4 regions of the Paenibacillus sp. BC26 genome follow, and region 2 is predicted to be linked to each of the others. Evidence: riboswitches for the same ligand, from Rfam matches in the RefSeq annotation. Region 2 holds a riboswitch; each other region holds the start of a gene.

Evidence for each region. Region 2 has a riboswitch for cyclic di-AMP ahead of BM412_RS17695 (3D domain-containing protein). Riboswitches for the same ligand answer to the same signal wherever they lie in the genome.
Region 1: linked by a shared signal. The riboswitch ahead of BM412_RS30720 (3D domain-containing protein) and the one ahead of BM412_RS17695 (3D domain-containing protein) in region 2 are both predicted to bind cyclic di-AMP.
Region 3: linked by a shared signal. The riboswitch ahead of BM412_RS31620 (hypothetical protein) and the one ahead of BM412_RS17695 (3D domain-containing protein) in region 2 are both predicted to bind cyclic di-AMP.
Region 4: linked by a shared signal. The riboswitch ahead of BM412_RS25260 (histidine kinase) and the one ahead of BM412_RS17695 (3D domain-containing protein) in region 2 are both predicted to bind cyclic di-AMP.

What each region holds. Positions count from the first base shown of each region.
Region 1 covers NZ_FPAD01000008.1:62,239-65,352, forward strand. Annotated here, with positions in the region: gene rnmV (ribonuclease M5) at 1-47, opposite strand, end outside; gene BM412_RS30720 (3D domain-containing protein) at 164-1,312, opposite strand; cyclic di-AMP (ydaO/yuaA leader) riboswitch at 1,535-1,820, opposite strand; gene BM412_RS30725 (TatD family hydrolase) at 2,008-2,772, opposite strand; gene BM412_RS30730 (HD domain-containing protein) at 2,793-3,114, opposite strand, start outside.
Region 2 covers NZ_FPAD01000002.1:283,176-286,289, forward strand. Annotated here, with positions in the region: gene BM412_RS17690 (polysaccharide deacetylase family protein) at 1-751, shown strand, start outside; gene BM412_RS17695 (3D domain-containing protein) at 795-1,586, opposite strand; cyclic di-AMP (ydaO/yuaA leader) riboswitch at 1,695-1,899, opposite strand; gene BM412_RS17700 (ATP-binding protein) at 1,966-3,114, opposite strand.
Region 3 covers NZ_FPAD01000011.1:33,632-36,745, reverse strand. Annotated here, with positions in the region: gene thpR (RNA 2',3'-cyclic phosphodiesterase) at 1-501, opposite strand, end outside; gene BM412_RS31625 (spermidine synthase) at 526-1,266, opposite strand; cyclic di-AMP (ydaO/yuaA leader) riboswitch at 1,524-1,694, shown strand; gene BM412_RS31620 (hypothetical protein) at 1,819-2,235, shown strand; gene BM412_RS32965 (potassium-transporting ATPase subunit F) at 2,520-2,597, shown strand; gene kdpA (potassium-transporting ATPase subunit KdpA) at 2,629-3,114, shown strand, end outside.
Region 4 covers NZ_FPAD01000004.1:385,443-388,556, forward strand. Annotated here, with positions in the region: gene BM412_RS25260 (histidine kinase) at 1-1,422, opposite strand, end outside; cyclic di-AMP (ydaO/yuaA leader) riboswitch at 1,616-1,768, opposite strand; gene BM412_RS25265 (DUF445 domain-containing protein) at 1,970-3,114, opposite strand, start outside.

The sequences.
Region 1 (3,114 bases), on a different contig from region 2:
GCAACCGTATCGTCTTTACCTTCTACTACAATGATTTCTTTAATCATGGGACTCCATTCCTTCCCTTCCGTACAACATGCAAAAAGAAGAGGCATCGCCTCTTCTTATGATGGCATATTTACGCGCGAAATACGATACGCATGTTCAACCCGCGGAAATACGTCTACAGTGCTTCCGGTTTCTTCGGACCCAGCACGTATACAGTATAGCCCCGCTTCCGCCCAAATTTATCGGCATACGACTCGCTGTCAAAATAAACATCAATCTTGTTGCCTTTGACTGCGCTGCCCGTATCCTCAGCTCGGCGGAAACCGATTCCTTCGATATACACCCACCAGCCGATCGGAATAACTTTCGGGTCGACCGCAATGGTACGGCCTTCCTGAACACGTGCTCCCGATGCGGTTATGCCGTACTGTGGATGGTTCTTGCCTTTACCCGTCGAAGCTAAGCCGGCTGAATAAGCCGTAAGAGTTACGTTCTTTATTACTTTCTTTGCACTGAAAGTAACGCCCCGTTTCGTCATGGTCGAGACGCTCGGCGAATTCGCCCGCAGCATCGTTACCTTCGGTTCAGGCTTCTTCGTCCCGATCGAAACAATCTGATCGACAGAAGGTGACTTGGTCAGCTTCTCGACCAGTGTCTGCGAGACTAGGACACCGTCTTCGAAAGTCTTTTCATAACGTTTAACGACAGTGCCTTGTTTACCCGTTTGGACAAGCTGTTCTTTCCCTTGCGCTAGCTTGGGATCATCCTTCTTCACAATGGAGAAAGGAACGGGGTGGGTACTCTCCGAGATCTTCGTATCAATCCGAGTAATTGAAATAATCATATTCGGTTTAAGTGACGAAGATAACGAAGGTACTACCTTATCTTGACTGCGTATCGATATATGAGCCTGATCGATCGCCGCCTGTACGGTTCTTTCTGTCGTGTACAACGTTCTTGCTTTGCCGTCAGCTTTTACAATAAGAGGCACCGCTTGATTAATAACGATACGGTCACCGTCTTTAATACCGCCATCCAGCGGCATCGACACTTTATCATAAGTGCCAATTGCAATAGCTTGTTCATCCAGTAGGCGTTGAAGGACCCATTGCTTCGTAGAGACAATGGTTTCTCGTCCATTCACTACTACGGACACGCGCTTGTCAGCCGTTCCGTACAACAACACCAGAAACATGAAAGTCATAGCGATTGAGATCATGGCGCTTAGTACAATTAAACGCATGTTCTCATGCTTCCATCGCAATGCGAAAGACATGCTGGATGATCGTTTCCCATGGGTGTCCTTAAGCTGGAGTGCTCCCATTTCTTCGGTCCTCCTTACATAGCCCCGCCGCCTTTGTTACGCATGATTACATAGACGCGACTATAGAGATTTTCTTTCCAAATTCAGCCCCGGACCACTTCCATAATACAGCTTTTGTCGTCAGTTTATGCTTCTTTCAAACAAAAAGAAGCCCGACGACAGAGGATCTGTTTCGTGGCTTCCCATTAGACAATGGTAGCATGGAGTTGCATTCACGAGGTTGATCTCTCTTATTGACGCTTACGAGGTTAGCTGTCGGATTCGGGCGTGAGAGTCGCCCTATTCGCTAATGGCACGATATAACAATAGCTGCGCCGGTCGCAAAATTCACCCCAAGAAGAATTTCATGTCTATCACTGTCTGCCTTTGTACCAAACCGTGTCGCCCTTTAGTCGACGAACACGTTTTTAAGGGGAAGAAACGAACGAGCTGTTTCTTCTTGATACAAACAGTTTCAACAATTGGTTCCCCCGCTCTCCGAACTCCGGAGATTAAGCGTTTTATTGGAAAAGGAATACAAGTTTTGTTGCTCTGAAATGAATCATACCGTCTACCGCGCCACATTGTAAAGAACTGATTAATGACGATTTTAACGAATTTCAAGGAAAAATAGGCGAAAAGTAAGCAATTTCTTCAATCAAAATCAGTTTTATCACGAGAATAGTCCCAAATCCTTGCTTTCAAACCCGTTTTCATCAGATTCCAAAACATTTCATTGCATTTTCCGTGGTTATTTTGCCGACTTCCTCTACACTTTTACCCGTTATCTCCGAGATTGTGTTTGCTACAAGACGGACGAATGAAGACTCATTTCGTTTCCCGCGATGGGGATGAGGAGCCAAATAAGGAGCATCCGTTTCGATCAAAATTCGGTCCAGAGGCACTTGTGAAAGCACTTCCTTTGGCACCCTTGCATTGGTGAATGTAAGCGGTCCACCGAACGAAATATAGAAGTTCATATCGAGACATTGTTTCGCCGTTTCCCAGCTGCCGGAGAAGCAGTGCATGACGCCGCCAACGTCCTTGGCATCCTCTTCTCGGAGCAATCGAACGACATCCTCGTGAGCATCGCGGTTATGAATGACGATTGGCATCCGTTTCTGCTTGGCTAATTGGATTTGTTCGCGGAATACACGCTGCTGAACATCCTTAGGGGAGGTGTCCCAGTGGTAATCAAGACCAATTTCGCCGATCGCCACGACCTTTGGATGATCACACAGGGATGCAATCCAGTCTAGATCTTCGGGACGCATATCAATGCTGTCAACCGGATGCCAGCCAACGGCGGCGTAAATAAAGGAATACTGCTCGGCAAGCGCCATCGTGGTTGGAATTGTTTCACGGTTGAAACCGATATTGATGAGCTTATGTACGCCGGCAGCCTGCGCTCTTTCGATAACTTCTGCTCGGTCTTCGTCGAATTTATGCGAGTCTAAATGCGTATGCGTGTCGATTAACATGGTGCTTTAAGAACCCCTTTCTACATTAAAGCAAATAATTCGCGGAGTTTCGCAGGCAGCCTGTGGGCTGATTCGCGCAGCGGTTCCTCCGGGTAATAGAGGTGGTACTTACCTTGATGGATACCCGTTATAGATCGGATGATATCCGAGCGGCTTGAAATTTCCGACAATCGTTCATCACTGCTCAGCAGCAGAATCGGAGGTTTTTCCTCCTTGCCCGCAGCAGATGTTGAACCGGGACGATAAACATCGTAGGGCATGTCGTAAGGAAAGTCAATTTCCAGGTGATAGTCCGGATGAAGGCCGATTTCTTGCAGCTGTTCACGAATTTCTTGCCACAGC
Region 2 (3,114 bases):
CGGCGCCGGTGGTGTCGGTACCAAACACGCCGAACCTTCTTTCAACAGCGAACAGAAACGCAAGAAGAAACGCAGTGCCATGTCATGGGTAAAGCTGCAGCAGCAGTTTCCCGGTTCGTTCGTCGTCTGGGGCCCGCGAGGGTCGCGCAGAGTGGCGCTGACCTTCGATGATGTGCCTGATCCGCGCTATACGCCTCAGGTGCTGGAGATTCTTGCTCGCTATAAAGTAAGAGCCACTTTCTTCGTCGTCGGCAACCGTGCAGCCAAGCACCCCGCTCTTGTACGGCGCATGCGTAAGGAAGGCCATATTATCGGCAATCATTCGTATGATCATGCGGTGTTCTCGCGCATTTCCCGCTATGCTTTCGAGCAGCAAATTTGGCAAACCGATTGGATTCTGCGTCCTCTTGCCGGATACAGTCCGAAATTTATTCGACCACCCTACGGCGAGATTACCCCTCAGCAAGTGGATTGGCTGCGGCGCAGAGGTTACATCGTGGTTAATTGGGATGTAGATTCCGTCGACTGGAAGAGTCTCGACAGCAACAGCATTCTCATCAATATCAAAAGAACGCTGCAGCCCGGATCGATTATTTTGCAGCATGCCGGCGGCGGCGAAGGACAGGATTTATCAGGGACGGTCGCTGCGCTGCCAAGGCTTATCCGGATGCTCCACAGCAAAGGGTATCAGATCGTCACGCTGCCCGAGCTGCTAAATAAACCAGAAGCTCGCGGTACGCGGACGAGGTAAAAAAACGGCAGCCCCACTGGGCTGCCGTTTGCATCGCAATATGCTATTCCAGAACAAATACTTTCACGTATTGGAAGCCAAACATCTTGGCTTGCTCTTGCGATTGCGGTACGAAAATATCGATACGGTCGCCTTTGATGGCACCGCCCATGTCTGCTGCTATGGCCATCATGCCGCCAACCGGTAGTCCGCCATGGTCATAACCCGTTACATAGACCTTGCTGCCCAGCGGGATGACGTTCGGGTCAACTGCAATTGTTCCCAGCTTAAGCGGGTTACCGAAGTAGTCCACTGCGCCCCACGAGCCATTCTCCGAAGCAGCGGCTGTATAAGCACTTGCTTTAGCTTGAACAACTTCCGAATAGTTATAATTGCTGTTGCCGATTGTGATGATTTCTTCTTTCTTGTCCAAGGAGGTCATTTTCATCGACTTCCCTACTGCTGCTTTAGACGCAGCTTTTACAGCTTTCGGTGCCGCTTTCGCTTTCATTTTTGCTTTTGAAGCTGCCTTAGGTGCTGCCTTTGCTTTTGGTGCTGCTTTAGGTGCAGCTTTCGCTTTCGCGGCCTTCTCTTTCGGCGCCGCCTTAGCGGTTTCCGCCGTCTTCACAACTTTCGAAGCAGGAATCACGATGGTAAGCCCTGCATAAATGTTGTTCGGATCAATCATCGGATTAGCTTTCAGCATTTGCTGAAGGGAAATGCCAAACTGCTTGGAAAGCTCCCAGAACGTGTCGCCGTCTTTCGCGCTGTAGGTCGATGCTGCGCTTGCCGAGTGTGTAAGAACAGCAAAGCTCAGCGCCGCAATAATCGCGCTTTTCTTCCATACCTGTTTCATCAAGTTGTATTGCCTCCTTTTGATTTACGGATGTCATCCACGTCCAACAGGTGTGGATTTATTCCGTCATCGCGATGAAGGACACACAGCTTAACAGCGTGTCATAATCTTCCTTATCGCATGCGGCCTGCGAGGTTAGTTGTCGGATTCGGATTGAGGAGTTCAACCCTACGCTTCGTGAAATAAGCGATTCACCCCAGCGCCAATTGCGCGTTCAGCACTGCATTCCGATCAAGCGGAATGTCAGGCCGGAGGGCAGTTATGCCACTCCCTAAAAGATCCCCCGTACGTTACGTTTCGGCTCGCGTAATAGAATACCATATCCGGATTAGTGAATCCTACCGGTAAATACAGGAACAGCACTCGGAATTACCATGATTTATACATTTCGCGGAAGAAAGATGCTGACCGTGGTCCCTTTCCGAGGGGTGCTCGTAATATCCATTCGTCCATGGTGGCCTTCGATAATTCGATAGCAAATCATAAGACCAAGCCCCGTTCCGCTGTCTTTCGTAGTAAAGAACGGACCGCCCAGCTTAGGCAGCTGGTCATGCGGGATGCCGATCCCTTGGTCGATGATTTCGACGATCAGCTCGCTCTGCTGATGCAGCTTCATGTCAATCGTAATGACGCCTCCACTCGGCATGGCCTCGATCGCATTCTTAAGCACATTGACGAATACCTGCTTCAGCTGGTTCTCGTCGCAGAGCAGCTCCGCTGAAGTGGCATCCGCACGCGAGACGATCTGTACGTCGCGGAGAATCGCCTGCGTCTCAAGCAGCGTCAGTACGCTTTGAATGATTTTGACCAAGTCATGCTTACGGAACTGATTGGCCTGCGGCTTGGCAAGCGCCATAAATTCCTGCACGATCGAATTGATGCGGTCCAGTTCGACGAGCATAATATCGAAATATTCATGATACTGGTCGATCTTCGTCTTCAGAAACTTCGAGAAGCCGATCAGCGACGTAAGCGGATTGCGGATTTCGTGTGCGATGCCTGCGGCCATTTGACCGGCGACAGACAGCTTCTCCGACTGAATCAGCGCTTCCTCTTCCTTCTTCCGCTCACGCATATCACGGAATACGCTTTGCACGACCGTGCCTTTATTCAAGTAATTGCGAATGCGTGTACTGGATACCTCGACGTCGATGATTTCCCCGCCTTCCGCAATCAGCTTGCATTCCAGAAACTCGTTGGGCTCATCCGTCTGCATAATTGCCTTCACACGATCTGCGGATCGCTCCCTGTAATCGGGGTGTATGTAACGGAAGCTCATATGACCCGTGGAGAAGTCGCTTTCCGAAATATTCAACAGTTTAAGACCTGCCTGATTGGCGAACAGAATATCGTTCCCGTCATGTACAAAAATCGGCTCCGGCAAATATTTGATCAATCGTTGGTAATTGTGCATATCAGACCTGGCATCGACATCGTCCATTCCGTCCACACCATGATTCCCTTTACCCAGCTTCCTCTTCACATTCAAAGCAAGCGACTTGTTATAATATACGGCTTTCCGCCTCAT
Region 3 (3,114 bases), on a different contig from region 2:
GCCGGAAGGAGCAGTCTGAACCTTGAAGCCGCCAAGCTGTGAAAGCTCGAAGGATTCCACGCCGGCGTAGTTCCGTGCAAGCGTGAGATGGGGGTTGTACGAGCGGCTCTCGGGCATAAGTCCCAGAGGCTTCAGCTTCTGAGCTACATTTTGTTGCAGCTTATGCAATTGCTCGACATCGCCATGGACGCCGGACCATAGGACGGAGGGGCGAATCGGGCGCCCGAAGACGCCGAGAGAGTCAACCCTCAGCTCGAAGGCGGGAACAGCAGCAGCAGCTTCGCGAAGTGCTGTTGATATCGCAGGAATAAGCGCGCTCGGCGTATCGCCCAGAAATTGCAGCGTAATGTGATAATCGTCCATATGTGCCCATTTGCGAAAGGGAAGCTCTGACTTGATGTCCTCGCACAGAATAGATAAAGACTGCTTTATGGTATCCGGAACGGAGACGGCGGCGAACAAGCGGACCGTTTCTGCCGAAGTGATGGCTGGCGTATTCATAGATTCCTATCCACCTCTCTAGTGCTAACGATCTTCGATGATATAGCCTTGCCCCAATTCGAGCTCCATAAACCCGGCCATGCGGCGCGTCTGATAGAGGATCGACTCGTTGCTGCCCGTAAGAATGTAATTGCGCCGATCGGACGCACTTTCGGCTGGCAACGCAAAAGCTTGCACAGACTGAAACACTTCCAGCAGCGTCGTATAGATGGCGTTGATATGAGCATCATTTTCACGTTTACCCATCAGATTGATGAGGATTGCGCCGTTCTCATCCAGCTTGGAAACCACAAGCTCGAAGAAGCCCTTTGAAGTCAAATGCCGCGGCGTTCCTTTATCGGAGAAGGCATCGAGCACGATAAAATCATACGTATGCTCATCCTCACATGAGAGCAGCTCGCGCCCATCGCCAACCACCACATTATCGTCGCTATAGCCAAAATATTGCCTGCTTAACGCCACGACCTGCTCGTCCAGCTCCGCAACCTTAAACCGCTTCCCCGGGCAATTCCCCGCGATCGTTCCGATACCATGTCCGATGATAAACACACGCTGAAACGCTGAATTGCTGCTGTCCATGAGGTGAATCATAGCCTGGGGATATTCAAACAAGATCCGCCCGGGTTGATCTAAATCCATAGCCCCTTGCATGGCATTGTTCGAGAACTGGAGGACACGGAATCGACCGCGCTCTCCGCCATACTCACTCGTATCGTAAACGGTAATTTCATGCTGTCCGCTGCTTTCCCGGTGCAAAATCTGCACGATGATTCAATCTCCTTCGCCTCAGTAAACCTACTAAGTCATTATGAAATCCAGCGTATCGCATCTCTGGGCCGGATTCAATGCCGAACGAAACTTTGGAAGCAATTCTAAGATAATCCATCCAAAATGAATGAGCCACCTAAATGTAAGCGCAACAATCAGCGCAATCCGCCCGAATTGGCAAAAATAGAACGATATTCCGCGTTTGCAGGAATGATCATATGGGAATAAGATTTGTCTCAACAACTGAAGAAACCTTTGACCAAACGCTGAATCCTCGAAAGGGGAGCGGGGGAACCAACCTGAAGCCGTCTCATGAATAGAGCGGCTTCTCGGGGTGAATCCACAAACAGGCGCTGCTTGTTCAGGTAGGGCACTCTCAAGCCCGAATCCGACAGCTAACCTCGTAAGCGTATGAGAGAGAACCCCCTTCAATCGAGCTTGCAACAGCTTGTTTCTTTACGCTGTGATGAGGCCCGGGAGTAGAGTTTCTCTGCTCCCGGGCCTCTTTGTGTTGTCTACCTTCTACTAACAATCAGGAGAGTGAGTATGGTGAAAGATTGCAAGATTAAAGCGATTGAGTTGTTTCAATTTGATGGGGAGCTCACCGATGAAAGGCTGCCCGGACATAGTGAAGACTGTATTTGCGGTTTGCTCGCCATTACCACGAATGACGGCGGAAGTGGATTCATTGAATTTCAGATGCACGGCTGTAACCTGAGGGGGGACATTGTGCAGTGGACGGCCATCTACCAGCGAATTAAGGGTCTGACACTTGAGGAGAGTTTGGAATATATCCACCGGAAGCAGGAAGCATGGGGAACGGAACGCACGCATTTGATGGAATCGGCATTAACGAGCCTGGCCGAGCAGCTGGATTACTCAGCGAAAGGCATATCCAACCCTAATTGCGCATTATGGAATCGCGCGTATTTATTCGACCATTCGCAGGCCTATGTATCCTTCTAAACGGCGATAACGGCAATTTTTATACTTTTTTTACACCCTAGCCCCGTTATCTTTACCCCGTTTTTACAGCAACCCGTATTAAGATTTCACTATACCGATGAGGGGGAAGCCAAGTATAGATTAATCCCTAATGGGGAAAATATTCTCAATTCACTGGTGCAGTTACAGGGAGGTAGTAAAGAGAAATGATGAATGATTTTGGAATGGTAGTATTGTTTGTTGCTGCATTTTCTATATTTTGGGGATTTCTTAAGTTTTGTGAGAAAGCCTAGGGAGGTAACGCTATGATTATCGTCGGTATTATTGCAGCTGTTCTAATTTTGTACCTTGGATTTGTATTAGTAAAACCTGAAAAATTCTAAATGGTAAGGGCGGAGGATTCATAACATGAGTATGGGATTCATACAGGTTGCCATAACGCTTATCATCATTGGCTTATTGGTTAAGCCGGTAGGCAGTTATTTAGTTAAAGTCTTTCAACGAGAAAAAACGGGGCTCGACCGTGTGTTCGGTCCCTTTGAACGCATGCTGTATCGGTTGATGGGCGTACGCGAAGATGAAGCAATGGGATGGAAACAGTATATAGCGGCCGTCCTGCTTACCAACTTCGTCATGATGATTCTACTGTATCTGGTCCTGCGGGTTCAAAGTTTCCTGCCGCTCAATCCGGATGGGATCGGCAATATGCCGGCAGCGCAGGCTTTTAATACAGCCGTATCGTTTATTACGAATACAAACTGGCAGTCGTACTCAGGTGAGAATGGACTCTCATACTTGTCTCAATTGCTTGCGATCACCTTTCCGATGTTCACGTCGGCGGCAACCGGCTTTGCAATAGCGATTGCGTTCATTCGCGGACTCATCGGTCGTCAGGATAAT
Region 4 (3,114 bases), on a different contig from region 2:
AATGGTCAGACGAGGCACCACTTCAAGACGGCCGGCCTGATCCTGCGTTTCCGCACGGTCATGCGTCTCCATAAGGCCAACCACCACATCGATTTCTTTGCGAAGCAAATCGTTGCCCTCGCGAAGCATCATATAAGACTTGCCCGCTCCCGGCGCCGCGCCGACATAAACCTTGAATTTACCGCGGCGAATCCGCTCGATCTTCTTCTCTACCTCTTGCGCACTCAGCCTCCGGTACGGCTCGGCGGTCATCTTCGGCGTCGCCCGTTTCGTTGGCAATACCCGCTCTCCCTCATGCTCGGCTCTGTCCGCCATGAAGAAAACGTCAATGTTGCGCATCTGTTTCAGCACGCTGCCCGCGATAGAGCCCTGGGCAATCTCCTGTGCGCGCGTCTGCTTGGAATGCCCCATAACGATGCGGGTCGCATTAATCAGCATCGCGTATTTAATGAGCGCGCGCGGGATTTGTCTTCTATTATTGACCAAAATCTCTCTAAAGCCGGCATCCACCTTCTCGGTCAGCTTCAGAATGGAACGTTTGAAATCTTCTCTTTCCTTCGTAGGCTCCTGGCTCGAATCCAGGAAGACGACAACCTCCAGGTCGCCGCTAAGACGCTTCGCAATTTGCTGCCCGCGCCGGATATAGATGGAACCGTTCCAGTGATACTGGGCCGCTACCAAGATGCGTTCCGTAGCGCCGGACGGCCCGATGAAGCCCTGCTCCTCGCGGTATTTCTCCAGAGACTCGTTCACGCCCTCGGCCATCAGCCGCAGGGCAATCTCTCTGAGCTTGCCAAGGTTCCCGCGCTTGAGCAGCCCGGGATCTTTAATATTGTTTAGACGCCCTTCATTCAGGCGTGACAGAATCGTTTCCGGCGAAGCATCGATTAACCGCACCTCGTCCGCCAATTCAAGCAGATCCGCTGACACCGTACATTCCGCTGTGATGCCTGTCAATTTCTGCGCAAGCTCGGTTACCCCTTCGAGTTCGTATACATTCACGGTTGTAATGATACTGATACCGTGACTCAGAAGAAACTGGATGTCCTCCAGACGCGTCGGAAATTTCGCTTCCGGACGATTCTCGTGCGCGAGTCCGTCAACGAGCAGCACCTCCGGATTCCGTTCCAGAATGGCATCCAAATTAAGATCCTTCTTCTCCACGTCCCCCTTATACCAATGAATGCTCGGGATCCGTTCCAAATCAGCAAGCTGCTCCACCGTTTCAGGCCGGCGCATCGTCGATACTGCGCAGATGACAACCTCAATGCCTTGCTGCTTAAGCGCTTGCCCTTCACGCAGCATATGATAGGTTTTACCTGAGCCGCTCACAGCACCAACATAAATTTTAAGACGGCCGCGATGAATTTTGGAGATGGATAAGAGCATTTCTTCAGGGGTTTTGCGGCGGTAACCAGCCATGACAACTTCGCCTTCCTTTCTACATCTTTAAACTTACATAATCTTCGCAAACTTATTCTTCTTTGTGTCCATCCTTACCTAATAAACAGCACAAAAAAGAAGCCTGCAGGGAATTGCCTCTTTAACACAGAGGAACGCCTCTCGCGGCTTCTAGGCACAAGTTATCATCAAAGTGTCTATTGCACGAACAATCGTTGCCTCTCTTATACGCTTTCGAGGTTAGCTGACGGATTCGGGCGTGAGAGTCGCCCTACTTAAAGCATCGACCAAACGGTCTGTTCTTCAAGATTCACCCCAGATGAGTGGTTCCCCCGATTTCTGTTCAGAAATTCAGCGCTATAGCAGAAGATTAAGCATGAATCGTATGTTACGCCTGCGCATGTCTTTTGTAAAGGAATGCCGCAAACGGTTTCGTTCTCATTTCCAGCCAACTGGCGCGAATATAACGCTTACAATGGAGTCGATCGCAAGCAGTCTCCCTCTACCTCACTAATTTGCCGTTTCTCGCAAATAAGGCGAAATAGAACGGACTGCCCGCTGCTTCCCGCTAGTTATAACCGAAGCCCATTTCAATTAACCGCAGCAGCAGCCCGATCAGGAAGCCGCAAACGGCGCCATTGACCCGAATCCATTGCAAGTCCTGCCCCACTTTGTCTTCAATTAACTCCACGAGCTGATCATTGTCGAGTCGATCGAGATTCTCCTTCACGAACGAGCCGATCTTCGTGTGATTGCGTTCAATGAGTCCGGCGATTTGCCCTTTCAGCCATTGCTCGGCATCCTGGACCAAACCTTGGTTCTCCTCCAAGCGATCGAGCAGGCTCTCCAGCATCGGCCAGACCTTGGCTGCAAAATCCTCCGAGTGAAGGAATGCGATGCCTTTCTCGCGCAGAGATTCGAACAACCGCGTCATCTCGCCATCCAGATCAAAGGAAGCGAGCAGCTCGTCGCGCAGCGCATCGAGCTGTCCGGTTTCGGCCAACCGCGAGATCAACATCTCCAGCCCTTGATGCAGATGCTTCATTATAACGGCGCGCCGGTCGGTGCCTTGTACCTTGAGCTCATGGATCTTCGTCAAAATAAAGGATTGCAGCATCGTACCCAGTCGATCCTCATCCAGATAACCGATGAACGCGTTGACCGCAAATTGCATCAGTCCGCCCAGATTGAGCCCTTTCACGAGCTGCATCGCCGCATTGCCCAGCTCGCGGCGCATCCCTTCCGTGCTCGCCCACTCTTCCGCGCGCTCCAGCAGCAGATCAAGCAAGCGCTCGTCTACGCCATTCTCCACCGCGTTTCGCAGGAAGCCGCGTAGCGCTGCTTCCAGATCGATTCGCTCCACCGCGGAGCGAATTTCCCCCGAGAGAACAGGGACGAGCTTCTCCAGCTCGATCGCGCGCAGCGCTCCCTCGAGCAGATGCGGTAGGCGCTCGCTGTGTACAGCCGAATGAGCCGCCTGCCGAAGGGCCGGCAGCAGCTGCTTCGCAAGCTCGATCTGCTGCAGCTTCTCGATCATGCTCTCTTTGGCCAGCAGCCGATCTTCCAGCACGCGCACGATGCCATCCGACATTTTCTTGCGATTGCGAGGTAACAGAGCCGTATGCGGAATCGGAATGCGCAGCGGATGGCGAAACAGCGCCGTCACCGCAAACCAATCCGCGAGCCCCCCGATGACGCCGGCCTCGAAGCCGA